DNA from 2 places in the Klebsiella grimontii genome. Region 1 is predicted to be linked to the other one. Evidence: predicted binding sites of a transcription regulator. Region 1 holds the regulator's gene; the other holds the start of a gene.
The links. The regulator LexA, encoded in region 1, represses DNA repair genes until DNA is damaged. The targets are predictions, from matches to a motif close to TNCTGTATGTACATACAGNA.
Positions count from the first base shown of each region.

Region 2: a site for LexA is predicted at 3,486-3,505, ahead of ACE3MN_RS09945 (YebG family protein). Genes of this name have one in related genera too.

Region 1 covers NZ_CP169721.1:5,327,000-5,332,897, forward strand. Annotated here, with positions in the region: gene ACE3MN_RS24945 (quinone oxidoreductase) at 1-115, shown strand, start outside; gene pspG (envelope stress response protein PspG) at 294-536, opposite strand; gene dusA (tRNA dihydrouridine(20/20a) synthase DusA) at 677-1,675, opposite strand; gene ACE3MN_RS24960 (cupin domain-containing protein) at 1,780-2,268, opposite strand; gene zur (zinc uptake transcriptional repressor Zur) at 2,461-2,976, shown strand; gene ACE3MN_RS24970 (CsbD family protein) at 3,067-3,276, opposite strand; gene dinF (MATE family efflux transporter DinF) at 3,413-4,729, opposite strand; gene lexA (transcriptional repressor LexA) at 4,802-5,410, opposite strand; gene ACE3MN_RS24985 (diacylglycerol kinase) at 5,533-5,898, opposite strand, start outside.
Region 2 covers NZ_CP169721.1:2,085,961-2,091,858, forward strand. Annotated here, with positions in the region: gene edd (phosphogluconate dehydratase) at 1-1,482, shown strand, start outside; gene ACE3MN_RS09935 (bifunctional 4-hydroxy-2-oxoglutarate aldolase/2-dehydro-3-deoxy-phosphogluconate aldolase) at 1,520-2,161, shown strand; gene purT (formate-dependent phosphoribosylglycinamide formyltransferase) at 2,207-3,385, opposite strand; gene ACE3MN_RS09945 (YebG family protein) at 3,521-3,883, shown strand; gene ACE3MN_RS09950 (tellurite resistance TerB family protein) at 4,028-4,708, shown strand; gene ptrB (oligopeptidase B) at 4,842-5,898, shown strand, end outside.

The DNA of each region.
Region 1 (5,898 bases):
CGTGATAAAAGTGGATGTCGCGGAGAGTCAAAAATATGCGTTAACCGACGCCAGACGCGCGCATGAGGTGCTGGAAAGCCGGGCGACGCAGGGTTCGAGCTTGCTCTTGCCGTAATGGCCGGAGCACAAAAGTTTAGGGCTTCCACATGGGAAGCCCTTACTTTTTTTTGTTCGGCTGTATGTAGGGTACAGCGCGATGAATTCGTTAACGCGCTAATAGTGACAGATTTAATAAGCAAAGCCTACGCTGTTTTATGCAAAAATCTTCAGGTTGTGACATACCGCTCAATACCTTAGTAACGCCAGCGGTTATTACCGCGATAGCGGTTCGCGGCTGGCGATTTTATCGCCCGAATCACCCAAACCACGACAATGGCCAGCAGCAGCCACGGCAGCAGTTTAATCATTAACGCAAACAGACCGCCGACGAACATCAGCGCGGTCGCGACCACAATCGCGGCAATAATGCCCAGCAGCGACACGCCGGTGACCAACAGCATGACAAAAAAGCCAATTACAAATAAGAGTTCCAGCATCGTCTTTCCCCTAAAGAAATTTTATCTACCTTGCCGGATATTACAAAAATCGTGCCAAATATAACTTATTGAATAAAAACAAAAACGCCCAACACGATACGTGCAGGGCGTGGTGAATTTGACCAGGTTTTAGCGAAAAACTAACGCTTATCGGCAACCAACTTCAGCGCCTGTTCCAGCACGTTGATATCCGCCCCGGCTTTATGCGCATTTTCGCTCAGATAGCGACGCCACTGGCGCGCGCCGGGGATCCCCTGAAACAGCCCCAGCATATGGCGCGTCACATGTCCCAGATAAGTCCCGTTGCTAAGCTCGCGCTCGATGTAGGGATACATCGCCCGGACCACGGAGACCGGATCGGCATCAACGCCGTCCACGCCGAAAATTTCCCGATCCACCGCGGCCAGAATGCCCGGATTCTGATAAGCCTCACGACCGACCATCACGCCGTCCATATGCTCAAGATGCAGCTTTGCCTCTTCCAGCGACTTAATGCCGCCGTTAATCGCCATGGTCAGATGCGGGAAATCACGTTTAAGCTGGTAGACGCGCGGATAATCCAGCGGCGGGATCTCGCGGTTTTCCTTGGGGCTCAGACCGGAAAGCCAGGCTTTGCGCGCGTGGATGATAAACATCTCGCATTCACCTTTCCCGGATACCGTTTCGATAAAATCACACAGAAACGCGTAGCTGTCCTGGTCATCTATGCCAATACGGGTTTTCACCGTGACCGGGATCGACACGACGTCGCGCATCGCTTTAATGCAGTCGGCAACCAGCTGCGCGTTCCCCATCAGGCAGGCGCCAAACATACCGTTCTGCACGCGATCGGACGGGCAGCCGACGTTCAGGTTAATTTCATCATAGCCGCGCGCCTGCGCCAGCTTCGCGCAGTGCGCCAGCGCAGCCGGATCGCTGCCGCCGAGCTGCAGGGCGACCGGATGCTCTTCTTCGCTGTAGGCCAGATAGTCGCCCTTGCCGTGAATAATCGCACCGGTGGTCACCATTTCGGTATACAGCAGCGTATGGCGCGACAGCTGACGCAGAAAATAACGGCAGTGTCTGTCGGTCCAGTCGAGCATCGGCGCGATGGAAAAACGGTGAGCGGCGAAAGCAGTAGGCGTTGATTCTGACATCATGGCGAATAAATAAGCATCCGGGTAAAAAGGGGCGCTACTATAGCACAAAGATAAACCACTGACGCATAGCGTCAGCGCTCACCTTTTTTATCCCGCCATAAACGCTATATTTTCCGCGGCTTCCCGTCGTGAGGGCCAAAAAACTGCGGCGGATGGTCAACCCAGCGATCCTGACGCGTGGCGGCATAGCCGGGGTTCAGCGGGTAGTAGATGCGATTGAATTTCTTATTTGCCTCACCAACGACTAACAGGCGCACCTCCTGCTCGGTGTTATTGAGGAAGGTGTGGCAAATGCCGGTTCCGGCAGGAAAACCGACGCTATCCCCCGGCTCCAGCTTCCAGAGGTAGCCGTTAATCCACACCTCAGGATAGCCGTCCAGCACGTAGATGAACTCTTCTTCATCGCTTTCCGCATGCGGGTAAGAGGTACGACGCCCGGGCGGCAGACGTTCATGGTGGATCCCCAGACGATTCAGCCGCAGGCCGCGCGCCAGCGGCGCGCCGATGGAGAAAAGCTCAGTACTGTCGGGATAGGTGGAATCATCCGCACCTTCCAGTTCACGCCAGTGTCGTATGCAATCAGGTCGTTTCATCGTTTTCTCCCGAAAATGAGATGCTTCAGGTATAGCATAAGGCGGCAAGATAGCGCGCCCCAGAAGCGTATGACCGGGGCGACCAACGCACATGTCACACGAAGTGTGACGGCTATATCCCGCCGGGTCTCGGCGTTTTACCGGTATCGTGATAAAGTAACAGTTTCAGATTCACGCGACCAGAGGACGCTCATGGATAAGACCACTTCGCAACAAATGTTAGCGCATGCTGAAAAGCTGTGCGCGCAGCGTGGCGTGCGCCTGACCCCGCAGCGCCTCGAAGTATTGCGTTTGATGAGCCTGCAGCAAGGGGCAATCAGCGCCTATGACCTGCTCGATCTCCTTCGTGAAAAAGAACCTCAGGCGAAACCGCCGACGGTATACCGGGCGCTGGAGTTTTTACTGGAGCAAGGGTTCGTACATAAGGTGGAATCCACCAATAGCTACGTGCTGTGTCACCTTTTCGATCAGCCAACCCACAGCTCGGCGATGTTTATCTGCGACCGCTGCGGCGGCGTCAAAGAAGAGTGTGCGGAAGGCGTCGAAGATATTATGCATACGCTGGCGGCAAGAATGGGGTTCGCTCTGCGCCACAACGTCATTGAGGCTCATGGCCTGTGCGCCGCCTGCGTTGAAGTGGAAGCCTGCAGTACGCCGGGCCACTGCCACCACGACCATACCATCCAGATCAAAAAGAAAGCCCGCTGAGGCGTTAGCCGCAGCGGGAAACAAGGGTAGCGGTACCTCCATGTACCGATCGTGCAGGCAATAACAGTGGGTTAAAACACGGCGTTTTCGCTACCAGCGATAGTCGTTTTTGGTTTCCCAGTCGGTCACTTCTTTCTCTGCCTGGTCTTTGGCGTAACCGTAACGTTCCTGAATTCTGCCCACCAGCTGGTCGCGTTTGCCTTCAATGACGGTCATGTCATCGTCGGTCAGCTTGCCCCATTTTTCTTTCGCTTTACCTTTGAACTGTTTCCAGTTACCGCCGATTTCGTCTTTATTCATCATGCATTCCTCATCGTTCGGTTATCGTTCGGTGAATGAACAGCCCGCTGTGTACCGGACATGACTTAACTATAGATGAGTATTCTGAGTAAGATTTATTATTCGGAATCTTTAACCATCAGATGAACTAAATGCACTATGAAAACCAGGTTCCACGCTGCCAGTGCCGCCGCCAGATAACCGCCAGGGAAGCGCCGCGCAGGGCGAGAAATACCGCCAGCGCCAGCCACAGCCCGTGGTTACCGAGCGCCGGTACGGTTAACAGCGTCAGGGCAAACCCTGCCGCCGCGACCGCCATGCTGTTGCGCATCTCCGCGCCGCGCGTCGCGCCGATAAACATACCGTCCAGCAGGTAACACCAAACGCCGATGACCGGCAGGATCATCTGCCAGACCAGATAGCGATCGGCCAACTGCTGTAGCGAAGGCAGCGAGGTCAGCAACGCGATAATTTGTTCACCGGCAAGGCCGTAAATCAGCGCAAACGCCAGCGCCACCAACCCTGACTGGCGGCAGGCCGCATGCCAGACCGCAAGCAGTTGGCTGTCGTCACGCGCGCCGTAGGCCTGCCCGGAGTGCGCCTCAACGGCATAGGCAAAGCCGTCCAGCGCATAGGCGGTAAAGGTCAGCATCGTCATGAGGACCGCATTGACCGCGACGATATCGGCGCCGAGGCGGGCGCCAAATACCGTCACCGCCCCGAAGCAGAGCTGTAGCAGCAGCGAGCGCAGCATGATGTCGCGATTCAGCGCCAGCAGACGGCGTATATCGCCGCGCCAGGCGTTTTTCAGCATCGACAGGGATACGCCGCGCAGCGCCAGTACGCGCCGCGCCATAAGCAGTCCGATAAAGAAAGTGGCGTATTCTGCCATGACCGTCGCCAGCGCCGCCCCCTGCACGTTCATATGCAGGCCCATCACCAGCCATAAATCGAGCACAATGTTGAGGACGTTGCCGACCACCAGCAGAATCACCGGCGCTCTGGCGTACTGTACGCCCAGCAGCCAACCCAGCAGAACCAGATTCGCCAGCGAGGCCGGCGCGCTTAGCCAGCGAATCTCAAGGAAGCGTCGGGCCTGTTCAAGCACCGCTTCGCTACCGCCGACAATATGCAGCGCCAGGTTTATCAACGGGATCCTGAAAAGCACAATCGCCAGCCCGGCGGCCAGCGCCAGGCCCAGCGGCTGCACCAGCGCGCGCGCCAGCCGCTGCGGATCCCTGGCGCCAAACGCCTGCGCCGTCAGCCCGGTGGTGCTCATACGCAGAAAAAGGAGCAGCATAAAGAGGAAGCTGGTCGCCGTTGCGCCAACCGCCACGCCGCCCAGATAAATCGGGCTGTCGAGATGACCAATAACGGCGGTATCCACCAGCCCCAGCAGCGGAACGGTGATATTGGAGAAGATCATGGGCAGCGCTAAGCGCCACAGGGCTTTGTCGGCGGCGTTAAAAAGCATGGAGAAAGCGCCTAAATGAGGAAAAACGACGCAGCATCATGCTTCAGATGATGATGCTGCGAGATGAAGAGATTATTGCCAGTTGCCGTTGCGGATAACGCCGACGGCCAGGCCTTCAATAGTAAAGCTTTGTTCGCGAAGGTCGACCACGATCGGCGAGAATTCGCTGTTTTCCGGCAGCAATTCCACGACGTTACCCTGTTTTTTCAGACGCTTCACGGTCACTTCTTCGTCGATACGCGCCACAACCACCTGACCATTGCGCACATCCTGCGTTTTATGGACAGCCAGCAGGTCGCCATCGAGAATACCGATATCCTTCATCGACATACCGCTAACACGCAGCAGAAAATCGGCGTTCGGCTTAAACATGGCCGGGTCCACCTGGTAGTGGCCTTCAATGTGCTGCTGCGCTAGCAGCGGCTCACCTGCCGCGACGCGGCCAATAAGCGGCAGACCGGTTTCTTCTTCCGTCAGCAGACGAATACCGCGGGAGGCGCCGGAAACGATCTCGATTGCGCCTTTACGCGCCAGCGCTTTCAGATGCTCTTCCGCCGCGTTTGGGGAGCGAAACCCCAAGCGCTGAGCAATCTCCGCACGCGTCGGCGGCATGCCCGTCTGGCTGATATGATCCCGAATGAGATCAAACACCTCTTGCTGCCTGGTCGTTAACGCTTTCATTCCGCCCCCTGGGTGTATATACAGTTATGCTGTGAGTATATACAGCTAACGGTGATTTTGGAACCACATTTCACACAAAAATCAGGAGTTTCTTTCCGTTTTGCGAGCAGCTACGACAAGACTTAGCGGTAGTTCGCCCACAGCAGCGTTCCCCACGCGATCAGCGCGATGATAATCGCCAGCAGTACCGCCGCCGATCCCATATCTTTCGCTCGCCCCGAAAGCTCATGATGCTCGGGACCGATACGGTCAACCACCGCCTCAATCGCGCTATTGATAATTTCAACTATCATCACTAACAGGACCGAGCTAATGAGCAGCACCCGCGTGATGGCATCGACGTCTAACCAGCAGGCGATCGCCACGGCAATAACGGCCGCGATGCCTTCCTGACGAAATGCGGCCTCATTGACCCACGCCGCACGGAATCCTTTCCAGGAATACCCGGCCGCTTTAATAATTCGGGTTAACCCAGTGGTATTATTGGC
Region 2 (5,898 bases), 2.5 Mb from region 1:
ATGTGCGATGGCGTGACGCAGGGGCAGGATGGGATGGAGCTATCGCTGCTGAGTCGCGAAGTGATTGCCATGTCCGCCGCGATTGGCCTGTCGCACAATATGTTTGACGGGGCGCTCTACCTTGGCGTCTGCGATAAAATCGTCCCCGGCCTGGCGATGGCTGCGCTATCGTTCGGCCATCTGCCGTCGATCTTTATTCCTTCCGGGCCGATGGCCAGCGGCCTGGCGAATAAAGAAAAAGTGCGCATTCGTCAGCTCTATGCGGAAGGCAAAGTGGATCGTATGGCGCTGCTGGAGTCCGAGGCCGCGTCTTACCATGCGCCTGGCACCTGTACCTTCTACGGTACCGCCAATACCAACCAGATGGTGGTTGAGTTTATGGGGATGCAGCTGCCCGGCTCGTCATTCGTGCATCCGGATGCGCCGCTGCGCGAAGCGCTGACCGCCGCCGCCGCCCGTCAGGTGACCCGCCTGACCGGCAACGGTAACGAGTGGATGCCGCTGGGCAAAATGTTTGATGAAAAAGTGGTGGTCAACGGGATTGTCGCGCTGCTGGCAACCGGCGGCTCCACCAACCATACCATGCACCTGGTGGCGATGGCGCGGGCGGCAGGGATTATCATTAACTGGGATGATTTCTCCGATCTCTCAGACGTGGTGCCGCTGCTGGCGCGCCTCTACCCGAACGGCCCGGCGGATATTAACCACTTCCAGGCGGCGGGCGGCGTGCCGGTGCTGGTGCGCGAGCTGCTGAAAGGCGGCCTGCTGCATGAAGATGTCCATACCGTTGCCGGTTTCGGCCTCTCTCGCTACACCATGGAGCCCTGGCTTAATAACGGTGAACTTGACTGGCGCGAAGGGGCGGCCGCTCCGCTTGATGAAGCGGTTATCGCCACCTTTGACAAGCCGTTCTCTCGCCACGGCGGCACTAAAGTGCTGAGCGGCAATCTCGGCCGCGCGGTGATGAAAACCTCCGCCGTGCCGGTTGAGAACCAGATTATTGAAGCGCCGGCGGTGGTTTTCGAGAGCCAGCATGACGTGCTGCCCGCCTTTGAGGCGGGACTGCTCGACAAAGATTGCGTGGTTGTGGTCCGTCATCAGGGACCAAAAGCGAACGGCATGCCAGAATTACATAAACTTATGCCGCCACTTGGTGTATTATTGGACCGCCGTTTCAAAATTGCGCTGGTGACCGATGGTCGACTCTCCGGCGCATCAGGCAAAGTGCCGTCGGCTATCCACGTGACGCCCGAAGCGTACGATGGTGGTCTGCTGGCGAAGGTACGCGATGGCGACATTATTCGCGTCAACGGCCAGACGGGCGAGCTGACGCTGCGGGTCGATGACGCCGAGCTGGCCGCGCGTCAGCCGCATATTCCTGACCTGAGCGGTTCGCGCGTAGGAACCGGCCGGGAAATGTTCGGTGCGCTGCGTGAGAAACTCTCCGGAGCAGAACAGGGCGCAACCTGCATCACATTTTAAGACGATTCGATTTGTAGATCTGGCGAGAGAAAATCTGATGAAAAACTGGAAAACAACTGCAGAAGCAATCCTCACCTCCGGCCCGGTTGTACCGGTGATCGTGGTGAAAAAGCTGGAACACGCTGTGCCAATGGCGAAAGCGCTGGTTGCAGGCGGCGTACGCGTACTGGAAGTGACTCTGCGTACCGAGTGCGCGATGGACGCTATCCGCGCGATCGCCAAAGAGGTCCCGGAAGCGATTGTCGGTGCCGGTACCGTCACCAATGTTGAGCAGCTGAAAGAAGTGACCGAAGCGGGCGCGCAGTTTGCTATCAGCCCGGGCCTGACCGAATCCCTGCTGAAAGCGGCGACCGGCGAAGGCACCATCCCGCTGATCCCGGGGATCAGCACCGTATCCGAGCTGATGCTGGGTATGCAGTATGGTCTGAAAGAGTTCAAATTTTTCCCGGCGGAAGCTAACGGCGGCGTGAAAGCGCTGCAGGCGATTGGCGGCCCGTTCGCGCATATTCGCTTCTGCCCGACTGGCGGCATCTCTCCGGCGAACTATCGTGATTATCTGGCGCTGAACAGCGTGCTGTGCATCGGCGGCTCCTGGTTGGTTCCGGCGGATGCGCTGGAAGCCGGTGATTACGACCGTATCACCAAACTGGCTCGTGAAGCGGTAGAAGGCGCGAAGTAATTTTCGCGCGCTCACCAGAGGCCCGGTCCGCGACCGGGCTTTTTTTTATCCCGCAACAATGACTGCCGAAGCCGCCGCTTTGGCGCGCGTCACCGCTTCCTCAACGTTATCGGCGATCGCCAGCGTCACGCCCAGCCGACGCGAACCGTCGATTTCCGGTTTACCGAACAAACGTAACTGCAGCCCCGCGCCGACCGCGGCCTGAATATTGCTGAAGGTGACGTTCTGGCTGGTCAGCTGCGGCAGGATCACCGCAGAGGCCGCCGGGCCGTACTGGCGAATCGCGCCAATCGGCAGCCCGAGGAAGGCGCGAACGTGCAGGGCGAACTCCGATAAATCCTGCGAAATCAGCGTGACCATGCCGGTGTCGTGCGGGCGCGGCGAGACTTCGCTAAAAATCACCTCGTCGCCGCAGACGAACAGTTCGACGCCGAACAGGCCGTAGCCGCCCAGCGCCAGCACCACTTGACGGGCGATTTCCTGCGCGCGTTCCAGCGCCAGCGCGCTCATCTGCTGCGGCTGCCAGGATTCACGATAGTCGCCATCCTCCTGACGGTGACCGACCGGCGCGCAGAAGTGTACGCCGTCCGCGGCGCTGACGGTGAGAAGGGTAATCTCGAAATCAAAGTTCACCACGCCTTCAACGATAACGCGTCCGGCTCCGGCGCGGCCGCCCTGCTGCGCATACTGCCAGGCGTCAGCCAGCTGCTCGCTGGAACGAATAAAGCTCTGGCCTTTACCCGATGAGCTCATTACCGGCTTGACGATGCACGGCAGGCCAATCTCGGCGACGGCTTCGCGGAAGGCGGGTTCGCTGTCGGCAAAACGGTAGGCGGAGGTGGGCAGCTTCAGCTCTTCAGCGGCCAGGCGACGGATCCCTTCGCGATTCATGGTGAGCTTTGCCGCACGGGCGGTGGGGACGACTTTCTGCCCGGTCTGCTCCAGCGCGACCAGGGTGTCGGTGGCGATAGCCTCGATTTCCGGCACGATAAAGTCAGGCTTTTCCTGCTCAATTAGCGCCTGCAGCGCTTCGCCGTGCAGCATATTGATAACGTGCGAACGGTGTGCGACCTGCATGGCCGGGGCGTCAGGGTAACGATCGACGGCGATGGTCTCAATTCCCAGGCGCTGGCATTCGATGGCCACTTCTTTACCCAGTTCGCCGGAACCCAACAGCATTACCTTTGTTGCCGCAGGGCGCAGCGCCGTACCTAATACAGTCATAACTCTCTTCCGCAGTAAAAAAACATGCGCCGCATTATAAACGAAAACGTTTGCGCATGTCTTTATGCGCGTCATTTGAGTTCGGCGGGAAAATTTGATATACTGTATAAAAATACAGTATTGAGAGGCTGCATCATGGCGGTTGAAATTAAATATGTGGTGATTCGTGAAGGTGAGGAAAAAATGTCTTTTGCCAGCAAAAAAGAGGCCGATGCTTATGACAAAATGCTCGATCTGGCGGAAGTACTGAACGACTGGCTGGTTGAATGCCCGCTAACGCTTGACGAAGAGCAGCGCGATAGCATGGCGATGTGGCTGGCCGAACGCAAAGATACCCTCAACCATATTCTGCGCTCCGGTAAGCTGCCGGAAGCCGACGGCGCCGCCGAGGCGCCAGCCGATCGCGCAGAAGCAGCAGAAGAGGGCGACAAGACCGACGACGTCGTCGAATCTGAAGCCCCGGCGCCGGCGAAGCCGCGTAAAGCGAAAGCGGCCTGAGTTACGCTGCCGCCGCCAGCGCTTCTGGCGGCAGGCTCCCGCGCTTCCCGGCGCGACATTTGCTCATCTTTAGCTGCCGATAACGTTTCCTGACGTCGCGTCGTTTAGGCTGGTGGTATCGCTTATCGCGCAACGAGGAAATGTATGGCTAACTGGCTTAATCAACTACAGTCTCTGCTGGGTCAGCAGGGGCGGTCTTCTTCATCTGACGATCAACCAAGCGGCAATAATTTACTCCTGCCGGGCGCGCTCGGCGGGCTGGCAGGTCTGCTGGTTGCCAGTAAATCATCGCGCAAGCTGTTGGCCAAATACGGCACCGGCGCGCTGCTGGTGGGCGGCGGCGCGGTTGCGGGCAGCGTGTTGTGGAATAAATATCAGCAGAAGATGCGCGCCAGCGCGCAGCAGACATCGGCTGATGTCGCGCCCGCACAGGCGCCATCTCCTGCACCGGCCGAACTCGACGCCCGCAGCGAACGGCTGATTATGGCGCTGGTCTTCGCCGCCAAAAGCGATGGGCATATCGACGACCGCGAGCGGGCAAATATTGAAGAGCAGCTGCGCGCGGCAAACGTCGACGTCCAGGGCCGGGTGTTAATTGACCGGGCGCTGGCGCAGCCCCTTGACCCGCAGAGCCTGGCCCACGGCATCAGCAGCGAGCAAGAGGCGCTTGAAGTTTACTATATTAGCTGCGCGGTCATCGATATTGACCACTTTATGGAACGCAGCTACCTCAATGCCCTCGGTGAAGCGCTGAAGCTACCGCAGGACGTGCGCGAAGAGATCGAACGAGACATACAGGCGCAAAAACAGGCCATAACGGCTTAAATCCGTACGTTTCGCTTGCATCGCTGGCGACTTTTGCCACCCTTATATATTGTGTAGTCACGTTACCCTTCAGGCTGCTTTGAGGCAGCCTGAAAATTTTACTACCCAATACAAGCCGCAGAAGAATAAGCAGATGCCACCAAAAGCGAAACGGATCCCCCATGCCATGACCTTACATGGCGACACGCGAATCGATAATTACTACTGGCTACGCGACGACGATCGCTCGCAGCCGGAAGTGCTTAATTATCTGCGCCAGGAAAATGAGTACGGCAAAAAAGTGATGTCTTCGCAAAGTAGCCTGCAGGATAGGGTGCTTAAGGAGATTATCGACCGTATTCCACAGCGCGAAGTGTCGGCCCCCTACAGCAAAAATGGCTATCGCTACCGTCAGGTCTATGAACCGGGCTGCGAGTACGCGATTTATCAACGCCAGCCGGTAGTCAAAGAGGAGTGGGATGAATGGGACGTCCTGCTTGACGGCAACCAGCGTGCGGCCGGTAGCGAATTCTATACCCTCGGCGGATTAGGCGTTTCGCCCGACAATAGCCTGATGGCGGTGGCGGAAGACTATCTCTCCCGGCGGCAGTATAGCTTGCGCTTCTTTCCCTTAAACGACGACCGGCAATTTGCGGAAGTGCTGGAGAACGTGTCGCCTGATTTTGCCTGGAGTAATGATTCGCAGACCCTGTGGTACGTGCGTAAACATCCCACCACGCTGCTGCCGTATCAAGTCTGGCGCCACCGTCTGGGGACGCCGGCCAGTGCGGATGTTCTGGTGTATGAAGAGCAGGACGATACTTTTTACGTCAGCGTGCACAAGACGACTTCCCAGCAGTTTGTGGTGATTTATCTGGCCAGCGCGACCACCAGCGAAGTGCTGCTGCTCAATGCGGAAATGACCGACGCCGAGCCGGTCTGTTTTCTACCGCGGCGTAAAGATCATGAATATAGCCTCGATCACTATCAGCACGCTTTTTATCTGCGCTCCAATCGCGAAGGCAAGAACTTCGGTCTTTATCGCAGCACCCTGCGCGATGAGCAGCAGTGGGAGACCCTGATCGCGCCGCGTCACGAAGTGATGCTGGAAGGTTTTACCCTGTTTACCGATTGGCTGGTGGTGGAAGAGCGCCAGCGCGGGCTAACCAGCCTGCGTCAGATCAACCGTAAGACAAGAGAGTCCCAGGGCA